2 regions of the Mycobacterium decipiens genome follow, and region 1 is predicted to be linked to the other one. Evidence: riboswitches for the same ligand, from Rfam matches in the RefSeq annotation. Region 1 holds a riboswitch; the other holds the start of a gene.

What was found. A riboswitch is a leader RNA that binds a small molecule or an ion and turns the genes downstream of it on or off. The one in region 1 is predicted to bind magnesium.
Region 2: another riboswitch for magnesium. It lies ahead of AADZ55_RS11655 (PPE family protein); the one in region 1 lies ahead of AADZ55_RS10300 (Rv1535 family protein).

What each region holds. Positions count from the first base shown of each region.
Region 1 covers NZ_OY970459.1:2,274,360-2,283,776, forward strand. Annotated here, with positions in the region: gene AADZ55_RS10265 (class I adenylate-forming enzyme family protein) at 1-1,073, opposite strand, end outside; gene AADZ55_RS10270 (APC family permease) at 1,132-2,538, opposite strand; gene AADZ55_RS10275 (zinc-dependent alcohol dehydrogenase) at 2,893-3,996, shown strand; gene AADZ55_RS10280 (carboxymuconolactone decarboxylase family protein) at 3,993-4,559, shown strand; gene AADZ55_RS10285 (PaaI family thioesterase) at 4,568-5,002, opposite strand; gene AADZ55_RS10290 (NAD(P)H-dependent flavin oxidoreductase) at 5,062-6,189, shown strand; gene AADZ55_RS10295 (TetR/AcrR family transcriptional regulator) at 6,196-6,888, shown strand; M-box (ykoK) riboswitch at 6,986-7,155, shown strand; gene AADZ55_RS10300 (Rv1535 family protein) at 7,450-7,686, shown strand; gene ileS (isoleucine--tRNA ligase) at 8,064-9,417, shown strand, end outside.
Region 2 covers NZ_OY970459.1:2,626,524-2,635,940, reverse strand. Annotated here, with positions in the region: gene AADZ55_RS11695 (sterol desaturase family protein) at 1-158, opposite strand, end outside; partial or broken gene AADZ55_RS11690 (alpha/beta hydrolase fold domain-containing protein) at 246-1,162, shown strand; gene AADZ55_RS11680 (NAD(P)/FAD-dependent oxidoreductase) at 1,159-2,361, shown strand; gene AADZ55_RS11675 (MgtC/SapB family protein) at 2,374-3,081, opposite strand; gene AADZ55_RS11670 (DUF732 domain-containing protein) at 3,237-3,557, opposite strand; gene AADZ55_RS11665 (PPE family protein) at 3,718-5,112, opposite strand; gene AADZ55_RS11660 (PPE family protein) at 5,142-6,410, opposite strand; gene AADZ55_RS11655 (PPE family protein) at 7,045-8,196, opposite strand; M-box (ykoK) riboswitch at 8,566-8,740, opposite strand; gene AADZ55_RS11650 (PPE family protein) at 8,807-9,417, opposite strand, start outside.

The DNA of each region.
Region 1 (9,417 bases):
TCGGTGATCCGTTGTGCTAGCGCTGTTGCCGCCGGGGCGCCTCCGTAGTTGACCGTTTCGATCGAGGAGAGATCGAACTGTTGACGGTCGGGGTGATGCAGGATCTGCCAGGCAATGGTGGGCACACCACCGATGGTGGTGCAGCGTTCGCGTTCGATGAGGTTAAGTGCCTCACGTGGATCCCAGCGGGACATGAGCACGATGTGGTCGCCGGCCAGCATCACGGAGTGAAGGATTGTCAGCGACCCAGTCACATGGAACAGCGGCACCGACAACAACGTGCATTTGGCCGGCGCATGATGGTCGGGCACCGGGATCGGTTCACCACGGCGTAGTGCTGCGCGCGCTGGCCCGAATCCTGAGGCGAATGCGACGGTTGCGGCGTTGCGGTGGGTTCCGATGGCCCCCTTGGGTTTTCCAGTAGTACCGGAGGTGTAGAAGATGGTGGCGTCGGCGTCTGGATCGACCTTCAGGTCAGGCGGCGGCTGGTCGGGAAGCCCATCCCAGGCCGAGCTGTCGCCGATCACTGCCTCTAGCGGGACAACAGCGCGATCGCAGTGGTCCAACTCGGCTGTGTCCTGGGTGACGTAGACCCGGCGCATCGCGGCACACACCGACAACGACGGCCCAAGGCGGGCAAGCCGTTCCCGATCGGCGATGACAACTCGTGCATCGCAATCCGATAGAACGTATTCCAACTCTCGGGCGGTCCACCAAGCGTTCAGCGGCACCACGATCGCGCCGGCGAGCAATGCGCCATAAAAGGCGACCGGCCACTGTGGTCGATTCGACATGATGACAGCGACTCGGTCGCCGGGCTGGACCCCATCGTCTGATAGCGCATGGGCCAAAGCCACCGCTGCCCGCGCAAACGACCGATAGCTGACCCGCTGATTCTCATAGACCACAAACAGGCGGTCGCCGTGGGCGCGCGCGGAACCAAATAGGTCCAGCAGGGTTGCCGGTGCGTTCTTCCACACCGAGGTGCGACGTCCGGCGACGATGCGCTGCTCGGTTTCATAGGGCTGCCCAGGTGCAGTCAACACACGGTGGGCCTCGGCCACAGTGCACATTGGCCACCTCCCCGTCGCGCCGGGACTGGTGTTGGGCTGCCGAGCCGCATCGGGTCGGCTAGACACGGTCACCCGCTGCCTCATACAGAGCAGGCTTCAGCGCCGGTTGGGACAAAGCCTGATAGGCGTGCGGGCGGCGGGTCCGCAGGATCGCCGCGGTGATCATGCCGGCGGGAAACGTCGCGACGATCAGCGCCAGCAACACCCGGCTAGCCGCGACCCCGCCGATGAGCAGAACAAGGTGTGAGGCAACGATCCAGGCCAGCCCCGCCAAGCAGACCAGCGCGATCACCGGCACAATTCGGGTTGGCGCCAAGGGCTCCCGAACTTGCCGGTGTGTCCAAAAGAAGACCGCCACCGCCAGTGAAGTCAACGCCATCAACACGATTACCCCCAGGGTGGCGGCTCCAGAAAACCATGGATATACCTGGCTGACCGGGTCCATGTGCGCTGCCGCGACCACCGGCACAGTGGCTGTCGTGACGATCGTGGTGGCCAGGGAGGCGCGCGATGGGGAGCCGTGTTTGGCGTGGATCACGCCCACGGCTTTCGGAAGCAAGGCACGGGTTCCCATGGTGAACACATAGCGGGTTGCCACGTTGTGGAAGCACAGCATGCAGGCCAGCAGGCTGGTCAACAGCAACAGTTGCATCACTTCCTGCATCACCGGGCCGACATGGGTCTTGGCCAGGCCCACAACGAGATTGGCGGGGTCGTCGGTGGCCGCGTCGACCAGCTTGTCTGCTCCCACACCGACGGTAAGAGCCCATGCCGAGATGGCATAGAACAGTCCGACTCCCGTGACCGCCAGGTAGGTAGCCCGTGGAATGGTGCGCTGCGGTGTGATGGCCTCGTTGCGGAAGACCGCGGTGGTCTCGAAGCCAATAAAGCACAAAAAGGCGAACATCAACCCCAACGACGGCACACCCCGGGACAGCGCGACAGGATCGACCGCGGCAACACTCGCGCTCATGCCCCGGTAGCCGCCGGCAGCGATCAGCGCCACGTCAACGACGATGACGACCAGACACTCAGCAACAAGCATGAACGCCAGAACTTTTGAACTTAGTTCGATGTCGCGGTAGCCGAGCATCCCCGTGACAGCCAGCCACAGGGCTGTCCAAACCCACCATGGTGTACCGGGGCCGCCCAGATCTGTGACGGTGTTGGCTGTGACGGCACCGAGATAGCACGTGATGGAGACCAGGAGCAGAAAATAGCTGCTGAGCGCCAGCATGGCTGCCCCTACGCCGGGGATGCGACCCAAACCGGCCTGAATATACGAGTAGAAGGCTCCGGCGTCGTCGACAAACCGCGTCATCTTGGTAAAGCCAACCGCGAACAAGACCAGGATGATCGTCGCCGCGACGAAAAACACGAAGGCGGCGGCGTTTTGGCTGACCCTAACCACCATTGGCACCACCGCGCCGACCGCGGCCAAAGGCGCAGCCCCAGCCAACACCATCAACACCACCGACCCGACTCCCAGGCCGCGACGAAGACCCTGCGACTCGCTCTGAATGGGCGAGCCAACAGGATCAGCGTTGAGTCTCACAAGCAGTTCGGCAGCTCAGCCAGGCCAGGCGGGGAACCGACGCGGCAAGAGCCAATAGCGGCGCCGCTGCCGCGATCAATTCTTACGGCCAGCATCTGATCCACGAGGCACAAGACTACTGCGGGTGCCGTAGTGGCCCTGCGCAGGGTTTCGGCGGCGACGTGGTCCAACGCGTCGAACCGCAAGTCGCCCACGTCAATCGCGGACGCCGAAATGGCCTGCGTACCCAAATCAAATCCGACCAAACTGGTCTAGTGTGCTGGTATGTCAGACGGCGCGGTGGCGCGGGCACTGGTATTGGAGGCCCCGCGCAGCCTGGTCGTTCGCCAGTACCGTATTCCGCCCATCGGCGAGGACGACGCACTGGTGCGGGTAGAGGCCTGCGGGCTGTGCGGCACCGATCATGAGCAGTACACGGGCGAGCTTGCCGGTGGGTTCGCCTTCGTACCCGGCCACGAGACGGTCGGGACCATTGCGGCCATCGGACCGACCGCGGCGCAGCGGTGGGGCGTATCAGTCGGCGACCGGGTCGCCGTCGAGGTATTCCAGTCGTGTCGCGGGTGTGCAAACTGTCTTGGCGGCGAGTACCGGCGCTGCCTACGGCATGGCCTCGCTGACATGTACGGTTTCATCCCGGTCGACCGCGAGCCCGGCCTATGGGGCGGCTACGCCGAATATCAGTACCTGGCACCGGATTCGATGGTGTTGCCCGTGGCCGGTGATCTCAGCCCGGAAGTGGCCACCCTGTTCAACCCCCTGGGCGCCGGAATACGTTGGGGAGTAACGGTCCCCGAAACCAAACCGGGCGACGTCGTTGCGGTGCTGGGCCCGGGTATTCGGGGGCTGTGCGCTGCCGCGGCGGCAAAAGAGGCCGGTGCCGGGTTCGTGATGGTGACTGGGTTCGGCCCCCGCGACGCCGAGCGGTTGGCGCTCGCCGCACAGTTTGGAGCCGACCTCGCCGTCGACGTCGCGATCGACGACCCGGTCGCCGCCCTGACCAAACAGACCGGTGGCCTGGCAGACGTCGTCGTCGACGTGACCGCCAAGGCGCCGGCAGCATTCGCGCAGGCGATCGCGCTGGCCCGGCCCGCCGGGACCGTCGTGGTTGCGGGCACCCGGGGCTTGGGCAGCGGGGCACCGGGATTTTCGCCCGACAACGTTGTGCTCAAGGAGCTGCGCGTGCTCGGCGCCCTCGGCGTAGACACCACCGCCTATCAGATCGCGCTCGATCTGTTGATGTCCCGTCGATATCCCTTCGTGAGTCTGCCTCGCCGCTGCGTGCGGCTTGAAGACGCCGAGGATCTGCTGGCTACCATGGCCGGTGAACGCGAAGGTGTCCCACCTATCCACGGAGTGCTCACACCATGACAACATCCCGCGTGCCCCTGTTGCCGGTCGACGAGGCCAAAGCCGCTGCGGACGAAGCCGGCGTACCTGACTACATGGCCGAGCTCAGCATCTTCCAAGTGTTGCTGAATCATCCGCGACTGGCGCGGACCTTTAACGACATGCTCGCCACCATGTTGTGGCACGGTGCCCTGGACCCGCGGCTGCGCGAACTGGTGATCATGCGGATTGGCTGGCTCACCGCGTGCGACTACGAATGGACCCAACACTGGCGCGTTGCTTCGGGTCTTGGCGTCTCGGCTGACGATCTGCTCGGTGTGCGGGATTGGCAGGGGTACAACGGGTTCGGCCCCACTGAGCGAGCGGTGCTGGCGGCTACCGATGACGTGGTGCGCGACGGCGTGGTGAGTGCACAGAGCTGGGCTGCCTGTGAGCGCGAATTGCATTGCGACAGAGCGATTCTTGTCGAACTAGTCACTGCAATAGGCGCGTGGCGAATGGTCGCCTCGATCCTGCACAGCCTCAAGGTTCCGTTGGAAGACGGCGTGTCCAGCTGGCCTCCCGACGGCCAGCACCCCGAGTGAGGAACGGCTCAGACGATCCGGTAGGTCTGCACGGCATGGGCGACGATGTTCCCGGCGGGATCGGTCGCGGTGATCTCGGTGAAGGTGAGTTCCTTGCGGCGCCGGGCGGTGCGGGCGTGACAGAACAAGTCACACCGCTTGGCGGCGCCGGTGTATTGGATGCTCATCGCGACTGTGGAGGCGCGGGTGCCCCTGTCGAAGTCGTGGTTTGACCAGGCAGCGGCCGCGCCGGCGGTGTCCATCACCGACGCGATCACCCCACCGTGAAAATAGGTGCCGTCATTGGTGAGGTCGGCACGGAACGGCAGTCGGATGAGGACGTCGTCAGGTTCGTAACGTTCGAAAACGATCCCCAGCCCACCGATAAACGGCGTCTTCGGCATCAGGTCACGCACCGCTTGGCGACGCTTGTGCTGTTCTTGCGCGGTCAACGGGTCGGACATGGCAGCTAGACTACCTTATTAGATTGACATATCAATCAATAACTCATAGCGTCGTAGAAGTGCGGACCAGAGTCGCCGAGTTGCTCGGTGTGGAGTTTCCGATATGCGCGTTCAGTCACTGCCGCGATGTCGTGGCCGCGGTGTCCAACGCGGGCGGGTTCGGGATCCTCGGTGCGGTCGCGCATACCCCCAAACGGCTGGAGAGCGAGCTGACCTGGATCGCGGAGCACACGGGTGGCCGGCCGTTCGGAGTCGACTTGCTCCTGCCGCCCAAATACGTCGGCGCTGAGCGAGGCGGGATCGACCCACGGCAGGCCCGGGAGCTATTACCCGATCAGCACCGGACCTTTGTCGACGACCTGCTGGCCCGCTACGGCATCACTGCGGTCGGGAACCAGGAGCGTTCGCCGTTGGCCGGCGGGCTCAACATCTCGCCCAAGGGTTACGAGCCGCTGCTCGATGTGGCCTTTGCCCACGACATCCGGCTGATCGCCAGCGCGCTCGGGCCGCCGCCACCGGACCTCGTCGAGCGCGCCCACGGCCACGACGTGCTGGTTGCCGCCCTAGCCGGCACGACGCAACACGCGCGGCGACACGCGGCGGCCGGTGTAGACCTGATCGTCGCGCAGGGCACCGAGGCCGGCGGCCACACCGGCGAGGTGGCGACCATGGTCCTGGTTCCAGAGGTCGTCGATGCGGTCTCTCCGACACCCGTGCTGGCTGCGGGCGGGATCGCCCGCGGCCGCCAGGTCGCCGCGGCGCTGGCCTTGGGAGCGGAGGGCGTCTGGTGTGGCTCGGTCTGGTTGACCACCGAAGAGGCCGAAACGCCCCCGGTGGTCAAGGACAAGTTCCTGGCCGCAACATCCTCGGACACGGTGCGGTCCCGGTCGCTGACCGGCAAGCCGGCGCGCATGTTGCGCACGGCCTGGACCGACGAGTGGGATCGGCCGGAAAGCCCCGACCCGCTCGGCATGCCGCTACAGAGCGCGCTGGTCAGCGACCCGCAATTGCGCATCAACCAGGCCGCCGACCAACCCGGCGCCAGGGCTCGTGAGTTGGCGACCTACTTCGTCGGGCAGGTGGTCGGGTCGCTCGACCGGGTGCGGCCGGCACGCTCGGTGGTCCTCGACATGGTCGAGGAGTTCATCGACACCATCGGGCAGTTGAACGGTCTCATGGATAGGTGATCCGAGATGAGCAGCACCGGCACCCGGCGGCGCCGAGCGGTTAGCGATGAGGACAAGTCGCAACGGCGCGAGGAGATCTTGACCGCGGCCAAAAAAGTATTCGCCCGCAAGGGTTTTCATGCCACCACGATCGCGGACATCGCCAAACAGGCCGGCCTCGCGTACGGCTTGATCTACTGGTACTTCGACTCGAAGGACGACTTGTTCCACGCGTTGATGGCCGTTGAAGAGGATGCCCTGCGGGCTCATGTCGCGGCCGAATTGGCCTGCGTTGGCGGGTCAACCGACAGCACCGGGGGACAGGCACCGCTTCGGGCGCTGTTGCAGACTTCAGTGCTGGCCACATTCGAGTTCTTCGAAGCCGACAATGCCACTGTCAAACTGCTGTTCCGCGATGCCTACGCGCTGGGGGACCGGTTCGAAAGGCAGCTCGGCGGGATCTACGAGCGGTTCATCGACGAAATCGAAGCCGTCGTCGTTGCCGCTCAAGAGCGTGGCGAGGTGGTGGACGTACCGTCCCGGATGGTCGCCTACACGCTGGCGGCATTGGTGGGGCAGTTGGCACACCGACGGCTCAACACCGACGACAGCGTCACCGCCGGCCAGGTAGCCGACTTTGTCGTTTCGCTGGTGCTAGACGGGCTACGCCCGCGTCCACCGTCGGCCGGGACCAGCGGTGGTCGGGCCGCCCGAAGCTGAGGGAAGGCTGCCAAACCCCATCGTGAAAGCGTAAGAATTCGGACACGCGCCCAGATCAAATTGACCGCGACGGGTAGGTCGTGCATTATCGGTCCGGTAAGCACCTCGTTAGGTGAGGCGGCTACACGAACATAGGCCACTGACCCCGAACGTCGAAAGACGCCCCGGGTCAGGACAGCTCCTCCCGGCTTAAGGGTTGAGCCCAGGTGGCTTCCGGATTAGCGGACACGTCGTGTGGTGCCAAAGCTCTGACGAGTGGGGTGCGGATTTCCGACAATCGTCGGTATTTCTGAACTCCTTGTGTTTTGATCGTGCGAGTTGCGCGCGTGTCGTGGCCGTGAGGAGGTGAGGGACGCATGAGTTCCGGTGACAGTCCGGGTCGATATCCGGGCTTTGTTTCGTCCCGATCCGGTTTCTCCTCCGACGCTCTCAGCTGAGTCGTCAATACCAGGTCAGCCTTCTTGGATCGGAACCGCTACGGGACGGAACTAATTCGGTTTTAGTTCATATGTTCTGGTTTGGTTTCAGTCCTCGTTTTCCAATTCCGTCTAGGAGGCGATAATGACCGCTGCACTGTACGACGAAGTCGTAACCGTAGCCCCCGCCCCCAAGCTGCAAGTAGTGCGGGATGTATCCCCGATCCCCGCGCCAAAGAAGGTTGCTCGCCGGGGCGACGCGCTGCCTTTCGGCGCTGGAGGTGACCCGCTGGTCGACGGGGCGGCCCGTTTGCTGAGCATTCCGCTGCGGCACCTGTACGCCGCGCTGTGGCGCGTCGGGCTGCTCGAAGTCCAGGCCTAAGTAGGTTCGTCCCATGGCTTATGAGCAATACACGGACCCGAGGGGCTACCCGACTGCAGGCGCGTCCTGTGGCCAGGTAGCCCCTCGGAGCCGGTTGGCGCGGCGTTGAGGATTTGCGGAGCTTCAGTAGCAGCCCCGTAGAATCAGGGCAACGGCATCGATCCGGCCATCACCGGGGAGCCTTCGGAAGAACAGCCAGTCTGGCCCAGTAGAACCGAACGGGTTGGCCCGTCACAGCCTGAGTTGAGCGGCCACGCGTGAGCGTGGCAAGCGGGGTGGTACCGCGGCGCACGCGCACCAGCGTGGCGTCGTCCCCGGCCTGGATCACGGGCACGCAGTGCCGAACGGTGCTGGGGCATAGGGAGACGACGCGCAAAGTGACCAATAACGCATATCCGAAACTCGCCGGCGGGGCACCCGACTTTCCGGCACTCGAGCTCGAGATCCTTGACTATTGGGCCCACGACGACACCTTCCGGGCCAGCATCGCCCGGCGCGACGGTGCCCCCGAGTACGTGTTCTACGACGGGCCCCCGTTTGCCAACGGCTTGCCGCACTACGGGCACCTGCTCACCGGCTACGTCAAGGACATCGTGCCGCGATACCGCACCATGTGCGGTTACCAAGTCGAGCGTCGCTTCGGCTGGGACACTCATGGGCTGCCCGCCGAACTCGAAGTCGAGCGTCAGCTGGGCATCACCGACAAATCCCAGATCGAGGTCATGGGCATCGTGGCGTTTAACGACGCCTGCCGGGCATCGGTGTTGCGCTACACCGACGAATGGCAGGCGTATGTGACCCGCCAGGCCCGCTGGGTCGACTTCGACAACGATTACAAGACGCTCGATCTGTCCTACATGGAGTCGGTGGTCTGGGCATTCAAACAGCTGTGGGACAAGGGCCTGGTGTACGAGGGCTACCGGGTGCTGCCCTACTGCTGGCGTGATGAAACTCCGCTGTCCAATCACGAACTGCGAATGGATGACGACGTCTACCAAAGTCGCCAAGATCCCGCGGTCACAGTGGGATTCAAGGTGGTGGGCCGCACACCGGACAACCCGCTGGATGGCGCCTATCTGCTGGTATGGACGACGACTCCGTGGACCCTGCCGTCGAACCTCGCGGTTGCCGTAAGCCCGGACGTCACTTACGTACTGGTCGGAGCGGGCGATCGTCGTTTCGTGCTGGCCGAAGCACGGTTGAGCGCCTACGCCCGCGAGCTTGGTGAGGAGCCCGAGGTGCTCGGCAGCTACCCCGGCTCCGAACTATTGGGCACCCGCTACTTGCCCCCATTTGCGTATTTTATGGACTCGCCCAACGCTTTTCAGGTGCTGGCCGGCGACTTTGTGACGACCGAGGACGGCACCGGCATTGTGCATATGGCGCCGGCCTACGGCGAGGACGACATGGTGGTCGCGGAGGCGGTCGGAATCGTGCCGGTCACTCCGGTCGATTCCAAGGGCTGCTTCGACGTCACCGTTCCCGATTACCAAGGGCAACATGTCTTTGACGCCAACACGCAGATCGTCCGGGACCTGAAGACCGCAAGCGGCCCAGCTGCGGTGAACGGCCCTGTGTTGATCCGCCACGAAACCTACGAGCACCCCTACCCGCACTGCTGGCGATGCCGCAACCCGCTGATCTACCGGGCCGTGTCGTCGTGGTTCGTCGCCGTCACCAAGTTCCGTGACCGCATGGTGGAACTGAACCAGCAGATCGCCTGGTATCCCG
Region 2 (9,417 bases), 350 kb from region 1:
TAGGCGCCGGATGCCGGCCGGGCTGCTTCGATTTGCTCCAGCTTGCGAGCCGCCGTCCATTCGAGAATCAACAGCAATAGGAAGAATGGGATAGCGAACAGCACCGGGTCCCGCATCTGCTCGGGCAGCGCCGAGAAGAACCCTGCGACGGCATCCACACCAGACAGACTACGACTCCCCGTGCGCGCCCGGTGACGATTGACTGTCGAGCTGCTCGCCCCGGTCGGGTCGCGCGGTAGACACTGATGACTGCGATGGACCACCGGATGCCCAAACCCAATTTTGCCCAGCGGCTGCTGCGCGCCTCTGGTGTCCGGAATCGGCTGTTTCCGGCTGCCAAGCTGGACCACTGGGCCGCCCATCCGCGCCCGCCCTACCGCGGTCGGCCGCCCCGGCGGGTGCGCAAGAAGATCGACGTGACCCGGGAAGATCTCAACGGCCGTCCGATCTACCAGGTCAGTCCCCGGCTGGGCGACGGGGACGAGCCGGCGGGTCACCTGCTCTATTTGCACGGCGGGGCATACGTGTTGGATCTGCTGCCGCATTTTCATTGGCCGGCCATCGCGAAGGTGACCACCACCGTGCGCCGGACGATCACCGTGCCGATTTACCCCATCGCCCCCGAACACAGCTACCGCGAGGTGTTCCCGTTCCTGCTCCAGGTTTACCGCCGGATCCTGAGCGCCCGCGACCCGAGTTCGATTGCCTTCATGGGCGATTCGGTGGGGGGGATGGCCTTCGCGCTATGCCATGCGGTGCGCGACGCCGGGTTGCCGCAACCGACCGACGCGCTGCTGCTCTCCCCCTGGATGCACGTTGCGCTGCCGGATCCCCGGTACCGTCCGTCGCCAAGATCGACCCGATTCTTAACCTGGATGACCTGCGTGCTGCGGGCATCCGCTACGCCGGCGGCGATCCGCTGGATACCCCCCTGGTCAGCCCGAGCGTGGGACCGCTGGCGGGACTGCCGCGGCTGACGGTCTTCACAGGAACACACGATGTACTTAATCCCGATGCCCGCGCGTTTCACCACCGCGCGACGGCCGAGGGGCATGACATCGGATGGTTCGAACTTGAGGGAGGTTTGCACGTGTGGATGTTTCTGCCCGGTCGCCGCGCCGCGGCGGCACTGGCCCAGATCCGTCAGGTGCTAGGCAGTTGAGCCGGGTGGTTGTGGTCGGCTCCGGTTTCGCGGGGCTGTGGGCGGCGCTCGGTGCCGCCCGACGACTTGACGAGCTCGCCGTCCCCGCGGGCACCGTCGACGTCACGGTGCTGAGCAACACACCGTTTCACGACATCCGGGTTCGCAACTACGAGGCTGATCTGAGCGCCTGCCGCATTCCGCTCGCCGATGTGCTCGACCCCGCCGGCATTGCGCACATCACCGCCGAGGTGACCGCGATCGACGTCGACGCCCGCAGCATCTCCACCGCCGCCGGCGCCTCATATGGCTATGACCGACTGGTCCTCGCGTCTGGCAGTCAGGTGGTGCAACCCGCGATACCGGGCCTGCGGGAGTTCGGTTTCGACGTCGACACCTATGACGGCGCGATCAGGCTGCAACACCACCTGCAAGCGCTGACCGGTGGGCCGCCAACCCCCGCGGCCACTACCGTCGTGGTCGTCGGTGCCGGGCTAACCGGGATCGAGACAGCCTGCGAGCTGCCGAGCAGGCTGCGGGCCCTGTTCGCCCGCGGTGATGGTGTTAGCCCCCGGGTGGTGCTGGTCGACCACAGCCCGGTTGTCGGCTCCGACATGGGTCCATCCGCGCGGCCGGTGATCGAACAGGCGTTGTCGGCCAACGGCGTTGAGACCAGAACTGCCGTGGGTGTCGCCGCCGTCAGCCAGGGCGGGGTATCGCTGTCATCGGGTGAACGGCTGGATGCGGCCACGGTGGTCTGGTGCGCGGGCATGCGGGCCAGCCCGCTGACCGAGCAGCTACCGGTAACCCGCGATCGGCTGGGCCGGCTGCAGGTCGATGACTACCTGAGGGTGATCGGGGTCCCCGCGATGTTCGCCGCCGGCGATGTGGCCGCGGCCCGGATGGATGACGAGCACCTGTCGGTGATGTCGTGTCAGCACGGGCGCCCAATGGGCCGCTACGCCGGCTACAACGTCATCAGTGACCTGTTCGACGAGCCGATGCTGCCCCTTCGGATCCCTTGGTATGTCACGGTTCTCGATCTCGGACCGGCCGGCGCGGTGTACACCGAGGGTTGGGACCGGACGGTGGTGTCGCAAGGCACGCAGGCCAAGGCCACCAAACAGACAATCAATACCCAGCGGATTTACCCGCCGCTGAACGGACTTCGCGCCGACTTGCTGGCTGCGGCAGCGCCGGAACTGCAGGCCCGCCCCTGAACAAGGCCGTCGTCACTCTGCCTGCGCTTGCTCACCGGCATACCAGTGCACCGCGTAAACGCCCGGCTGTAGCGACAGTTCCGCCACCAACCGCTCAAGCTTGGCCGGGGTATGGCCATCCATGAGGAGGTGGGCGGTCAACGCGATTCTGTCGTCGCCGGCCTGCCCCGTGTGGATTCCGCGCAGCGTGATGTCGTGGCTGCTGGTGTGTTGGACGATATGAGCACGCACATACTTTTCTGATTTTGGCCGACATATCACCTGTACCTGGTAGGGCTGTAGGCCTTCGTCGTCTTCGACGGCGTTGTCCCGGTCGATCAGCCGGCCGAGTGGGCGCCCCAGCAGATGGATCGTGACGATGGTTCCCGTGGCGATGACAGTGAACACCAGATGCCCGGACGCGGCCAGGACACCGACCGCAGCCGAACACCAAAGGGTGGCGGCCGTGTTGAGTCCGCGGACGTTGAACCCCTCACGCAGGATTACCCCGCCGCCCAGGAACCCGATCCCGGAAACCACGTAGGACGCGACTCGGGTGGGACTGCTGTCCTCGGTGGCGACCGCATATAGCACGAACAAGGTCGCACCGGTCGCCACGAGGGCGTTGGTGCGCAACCCGGCCATCCGCGCCCGCCACTGGCGCTCGAGCCCGATAAGGGCCCCGCAACCCACTCCAACGGCCAGCCGGAGCGCGAAATCGGCGATAGTCAGCGTTTGCATGACGCCGACTCCTTCCCGATCGCAAGATGGCGGCGGCAGCTAACCACAAGTGGGTTAACAGGGGGTGGAGCTGGGGCTAACCGGCTGCGCCGCGGTTAATACCAACAACAGGGTAGGCACCTACCGGCGGCCCCGCATCCCGACACGGCTTACCCTCAGACGTGGGCTAGGTGGTGTGGGCAGTAGTGCTTCGCCGAAATCACGGCGAACTGGGCTGCCTTGTCCATATCGAATCCCGGATTCCGGATCGTCACGTCATGGATTAGCTCCAAGCCGGACTCGCCGTTGTCCAAGCACACGCACACCGCTCTGCCGGACCCGATGGCTCGGTCCGGGCTGGCATATGTGATCCCGGCTCGTTGCAGCGCGGCCAGGAAGGCCGCGTCGTCACCGCCGCCCTCGTCCGGATCGGCATAAGCTGGTCCGGCGAGGCCGATCGTGGTGCAAACGCCGAGCACCGCCAGTAGCCTTCTCATAGTTCACCATTCTTCCATTTCGAGACAGATCTTGCAGCGATCACATTGTTGGAAGCTTCGTTCCGGCGCGGGTTTTCTGTCGACCAAAGACGTTCTGCGCCAATCGTATTGACGGTTCTCAACCATCGCCGTCACCGAGATCGCCGAATTTGGTTGCCCACTAGCCCAACTGCGTATCCGAAGGCACGACTTTTGACTTGCCGCCTTTGGATAGGTGTACCGCGTGGATACCCGGCTTTTTCGACAGCTGCTCGAGCAGGCTGTCCAGCCCCTCTTGATCGACGGTGTGGTGCTGCACGCTCTCGGGCTTCTCCGATATTTGTGCGACCAGGCGCTTCAATTTCTCTGGCGAGGTGCCGTCTTTGAGGTCTTTGAACGCGGTGAGACGGCCGCGGGCGCCGGCACGGGTGAAAGCGCTGGGAGCCCCGGCGCCCAGGGCGCTTCCGAGCATGCCTGCCGCCGACATCGAACTGAGCAGGCTCCCCTCGCCGAGAGCGGCAGCTGGCACGGCTTCTGGCCCGGCGGCCGACAACGCGGCGGCGACCGTCCTGATCGCCGGGGTGGCCGCGGCCCAGCTCGGCGGAGCCGAAAACGCCCCCACCAAGGTGCCGCGTCCAAAATGCGCCGATACCCCATCTCCGGACACCGCGCTGGTCAGCCACCCTCGGCCCCAGGCCGGCGCCGCGAGCCCGCCGCCCAGCGCGTCTTTGGGGAGTTCGCCGAGCAACCCCGGCGGTTCGGCGAATTTGAGGAACTGCGAGATCGGGAAGTTGATGAGCAACCCGATGTCATTGAACTGCGTCGTGAAGCCAATTGGAGCCTTTATGGCATTGAATAGGCCCTCATACGTCGTTGCCGCGTTTGGCCCCGCCAGGGCGTCGATGAGCTGGGAGACGACGGTTGTGTAGGCGGTGGAAAGGTCCGCGCCCAGTTGCAGCAGCACCGATATCGGGTTGTTCGCGAGCAGCAGCGACTGCGCGCTGCCGACGGATTGCCCCGCTGCGGCCGCCTGGCTGGCCAGCCCGGCGGCATTGGTGATCTGCGGCGGTTCGGTGAACGGCGCAATTTGGGTGGCGGCCGCCGACGAGCCGGCGTAGCCGTACATCGCGGCGACATCCTGGGCCCACATCTCTGCGTATTGGGCTTCGGTGGCCGCGATCGCCGCGGTGTTCTGCCCGAATACGTTGGTCGCCACCAGCGTTGCCAGCTGGCTGCGGTTGGCGGCAATCACCGGCGGTGGCACGTGCGCGGCGAACGCTGTCTCGTAAGCGCCGGCCGCCGCAGCGGCCTGGATCGCTGCCTCCTTGGCTTGTGCGGCGGTCGCGCTCATCCAGGTCACGTAGGGTGCGACCGCGGCCGCCATGGCCAGTGACGACGGACCTAGCCACGCTCCGCTGGTCAGGCTGGCGACCACCGACGAATAGGCTGCCGCTGTGGACTGAAGTTCGGCGGCGAGCGCATCCCAGGACGCCGCGGCCGCCAGGATCGGCCCCGACCCCGGACCCGTGTACATCCTGCCCGAATTGATCTCCGGCGGTAACGCTGCGTACAACATGTCTTTGCCCCTTACCTGGTGGTGTGCGTTCAATCCTCGAGCGCCGGAATCACGATGATGGTGGCCGCCGCCGGGTCAGCCCCGGCCACTACGCCGCCAGCCGAGCGGGCCGCCCCACCACCACCGGAGCCGAACGCGGTAGCACCAAGTGCCCGTCCCGCCAGGCTGGCCAGGGCCATCTCACTAAACACTCCGGTCTCGCCGGCGAATGCGGCGGTCGGGGCTGCTGCCAAGTTGGTGGGTAGCACCGAAGCCAGCGTTCTGATCGCCGGGGCCGCGGTTGTCCAACCCTGTGGCACCGACAAACTTCCCACCAGGGCCGCACGGCCCATAGTCCCCGACACTTCCGACCCACCTACGGTCGCGGAGCTCAGATTCAGATACGGCAACATCGACTCAGCCAGCGGCGCCAACGCGCCGGTGATGGGTTTCGCCGGCGTGAAGAAGGCCTGAAGACCCTGCGCATTTTGCGCGTAGGCGTATATCTGCCCGAACGACAGGAACGGGCCACCGGGTATGGCGGTCAACCCCTGCAGGGAGTACGGCCCGGTGAGGGTCGCCATGATGGTGTTCCAGTTGGCCAAATCGGACGCAAGCTCCGGTGGCAACGCGGCTGCCGGCAACGACGACGGCACCGCGGTGGTCGTTGCCAGGCTTTGCAGCGCAGTTGGCAACGAGGTGATCAGTTGGGACAGCTGCGTTGTGATGTCCGAGCTGGCCGCGGCGCCGGTGGCCTCGGCTACTGCGGCCGATTGCGTGGCCACCGCCGCCGGGTTCGTCGTTTGCGGCGGCTCGATGAACGGCGTCAACTGCGACGCGGTGGCCGACGAACCGGCATAGCCATACATCGCGGCCGCGTCTTGAGCCCACATCTCTGCGTAATGGGCCTCGGCGGCCGCGATCGCCGGCGTGTTCTGCCCGAAGATGTTCGTGGCGATCAACGACATCAACAATGCGCGGTTGGCCTCGATCACCGGCGGGGGCACGGTTGCCGCGAATGCCGTCTCATAAGCGCCCGCGGCTATCTTGGCCTGGGTGGCAGCCTGCTCAGCCTGGCCACCGGCGGCCCTAATCCACGCCACATATGGTGCGGCCGCGGCCGCCATCGTGATCGAAGAGGGACCCGTCCACCGCCCAACGGTGAGGTCCTCAATCGTGGCGCCATAGGAGGTCGCCGTGGCATGCAATTCGGCGGAAAGCGCGTCCCAGGCCGCTGCGGCGGCCAGCAGCGGCCCGGATCCCGGGCCCACGTACATTCGCCCCGAGTTAATCTCCGGCGGTAGCGCCCCGAAGTCCATATCTGTTACCTCCGGTCCCCTGGATGGGCGCCATGGTAATCACGTCCGCGTAGTTCTGCCCACGAAACTGGCCAAGCTCTTATGAACTTCACCAGGTATCCCAATGTCCACCCCCCTCAATTTTGTCTATTTGACGCCTGTAGACCAGCACTTCCGGCGCCGAGAATTTGCCACGGTTCGTCGTGATTCGGGGCCATTCGCCCGCTATGGCGATCATGCTGCGCAGCATTTATTTGCGTCGCGTTCCGCCCAGGTAATCGCAACGTAAACAGTCGGTGTCACCACTCGCTGAGCGCATGTGAGACCGCTTGTAGCCACCGCATGGCGGCCGGAAATACCTGTTCACCAAAGGAATCGTTGTCCACGAGCAAAGACTGCAAGACCGATTAATGACAATCCCCATGCGTCGATTCCGGACGCTACGACCTTCATCGGCACCATTATTGCGGAATTCGCTATTTCAAAGAACCTCCCAAATTGCCATTTTCAATCACCAGCCTGCGATTTGCGGGCGCGCTGGATGAATTTTCTGAAGTGGTCGAGTTGCGAAGGGCGGTGCGGACACGCTGGGAGCGGACGCCATAGTCGGGTTTGGCTATTGGAATGCGCGGGCTCGCGCCCGATTTGCGGTCTTTCACCCAGCGGCGGGCGGTCGTGCGACGAATCTGGGCCGGAAGCCATACTGCGGCATGGCGCGCCCGAAACCTTGGCCGGCCATGGCGCCAATGGGCATTCCAGGCATACCGGCCGCCCCTGCAGGCGGAGGCGCGACCATCGGTGTGCCCCCCAGCGCCGAGCCCAAGGGGCTCGCCGGTGGTGCGGTCTCGGTCCAGCTCGGCGGCACCGACAGCTTGCCGACGATGGATGCATTGGCCGCCCCGGCGGAAACCCCGCCTGTGGAACCGAGCGGGGCCGCCATCTCGCTAGCTGTCCCGGAAGCCCCCGCATCCAGCACGTCGCCAGCCGCATGCGCAGCCACGACAGCGCCCAGTATGCCAACGAAGGGATCGACCAAGGTGCTCGGCAGGAAGAGCCCGGTCGAGGCAAGGGTGTTCCAGACGTTCGCGTTGGGCCCCCAGTTCGCCCATAGCTGTTGAAGCCAGGAAGGAATGAATGACCCGGACGACGAGAGTCCTTGCAGCACATTGGGGATCGCCGTCAATAGCTGAGATAAGGTCGACGGCTGGTTGCCGGCTGCCTGGCCGGTGGCTTGGGCGACCGCCGCCGACTGCGCCGCCAGCCCGGTCGGGTTGGTGGTCTGCGCCGGCTCGGCGAACGCGGTTAGCTGGGTAGCGGCCGCTGAGGAGGCGGCATAGCCGTACATCGCGTCGGCGTCTTGGGCCCACATTTCGGCGTACTCGGCCTCGGTTGCCGCGATCGCAGTGGCGTTCTGCCCCAGGACGTTGCTGGCGGTCAGCACCGCCAGCTGGGCACGGTTGGCCTCGATCACCGGTGGGGGCACCGTTGCGGCCAACGCGGCTTCGTAGGATGCCGCGGCGGCCTCGGCTTGTGCGCCGGTCTGCTCGGCCTGGATTGCGGTGGCGCCCATCCATACCACATAGGGTGCGGCTGCGGCTGCCATCGCTGCCGACGCCGGGCCGTACCACTCTTCACCGGTCAGCGCGGAAAGCACCGAGCCGTAAGACAATGCGGTGGCGTGCAGTTCTGCGGCCAATTCGTTCCAGGCTGATGCGGCGGCCAGTATCGAGGCGGAGCCAGGGCCGAAATACATACGCCCGGAATTGATTTCGGGCGGCAACGTGGCGAAGTCCAGTGCTGTGGTCATCGATTTGGTCTCCTCGTTAGCTCACGGCAATGACGCTGGCGGCTTCCGTGGCCGCATAAGAAGCGGCGCTGGTGTCCACTGGCGGATTGATGGCAGCGCAGACGCTGAATTGTGTTGAAATGTCTGCTATTTCCCGCGCATTGCACTCACACCACAGCGCGAAGCGGGGGCGCGCAGATCGACGATCCGGATTGAGCCGGTTCAGATCGCGGCAACGGTGCCGGGGTCGGATCGGAACGAAATGATCATCGATCTCGGGCAGGGACTATCACCGGGACTCATTTCGCTCTCACCTCCTCTCGGCCAGGGCACACGGGGATGCCGCTTAACACAGCACGAAGAGGTGGGGGCCCGACGAAATCGCCGGGCGCGGCACCCCTCTCGTCAGAGCTTTGGCACTACACGGCGTATCCGGCCGATCAAGCCGGAAGCCACTTGGGCTCAACCCTTAAGCCGGGAAGAGCTGTCCTGACCCTGGGCGTCTTTCGACGTTCGAGGTCAGTGGCCTGTATCCGTGCAGACGCCTCACCTAGCGAGGTGCATGCCAGGCAATAGTGACATTTGAAGCGAGGTGAGTCAATCGAACTCGACGACGAATGCGGCCATCCCGCTATCCCGCGGCCGGTGGGCGGGCCATGATCGTCGGCCGGAATCCGTATCGAGGACCGCTGCCGAAGCTGTGCCCGAACACGCCGGTGGCGGGCACGCCCGGAACGCCGGGCATGCCCGCTGCGGCTTCCGGCATATTCGCAGTGCTGGTCCACCCGGCGCCCGGGAGCGCAGTACCGGCATGGTTGGCCACCTGGGTGGCCGCCGTCCACGCTTGCGGAACAGACAGTCGCCCAACCAATGTCGCCACGTTGGTGCCGGCTGTTACCCCGCCTCCACTCGCCGGCGCGGGCGTCACCCCCGACGCCAACGCAGGCAGGTTGAGGTGGCCGCCTTCCGGTGCCGTGATACCTGGCAACCCGCCGGCGGACACCGCGTTGATGTCGGCCAACGCACCCGTGACGGCCGGAGTGATGAGGTCGGGGCTGACATACCCGGCCGAGGTAAAGCCGTTCACCAAAGAGGAGTTCAAGAAGTTCCCATACGGGTTCCCATCGGCCCCAGTCAGGAAATTCAGGATGTCGGAGAGCAGGCCCCCGGGCCCCGAAAGCGCGGAGTTCAGGCCGGGAACCGCGTCCAGCGGCGACGCAACCGCTACGGGTGACGCGAGTC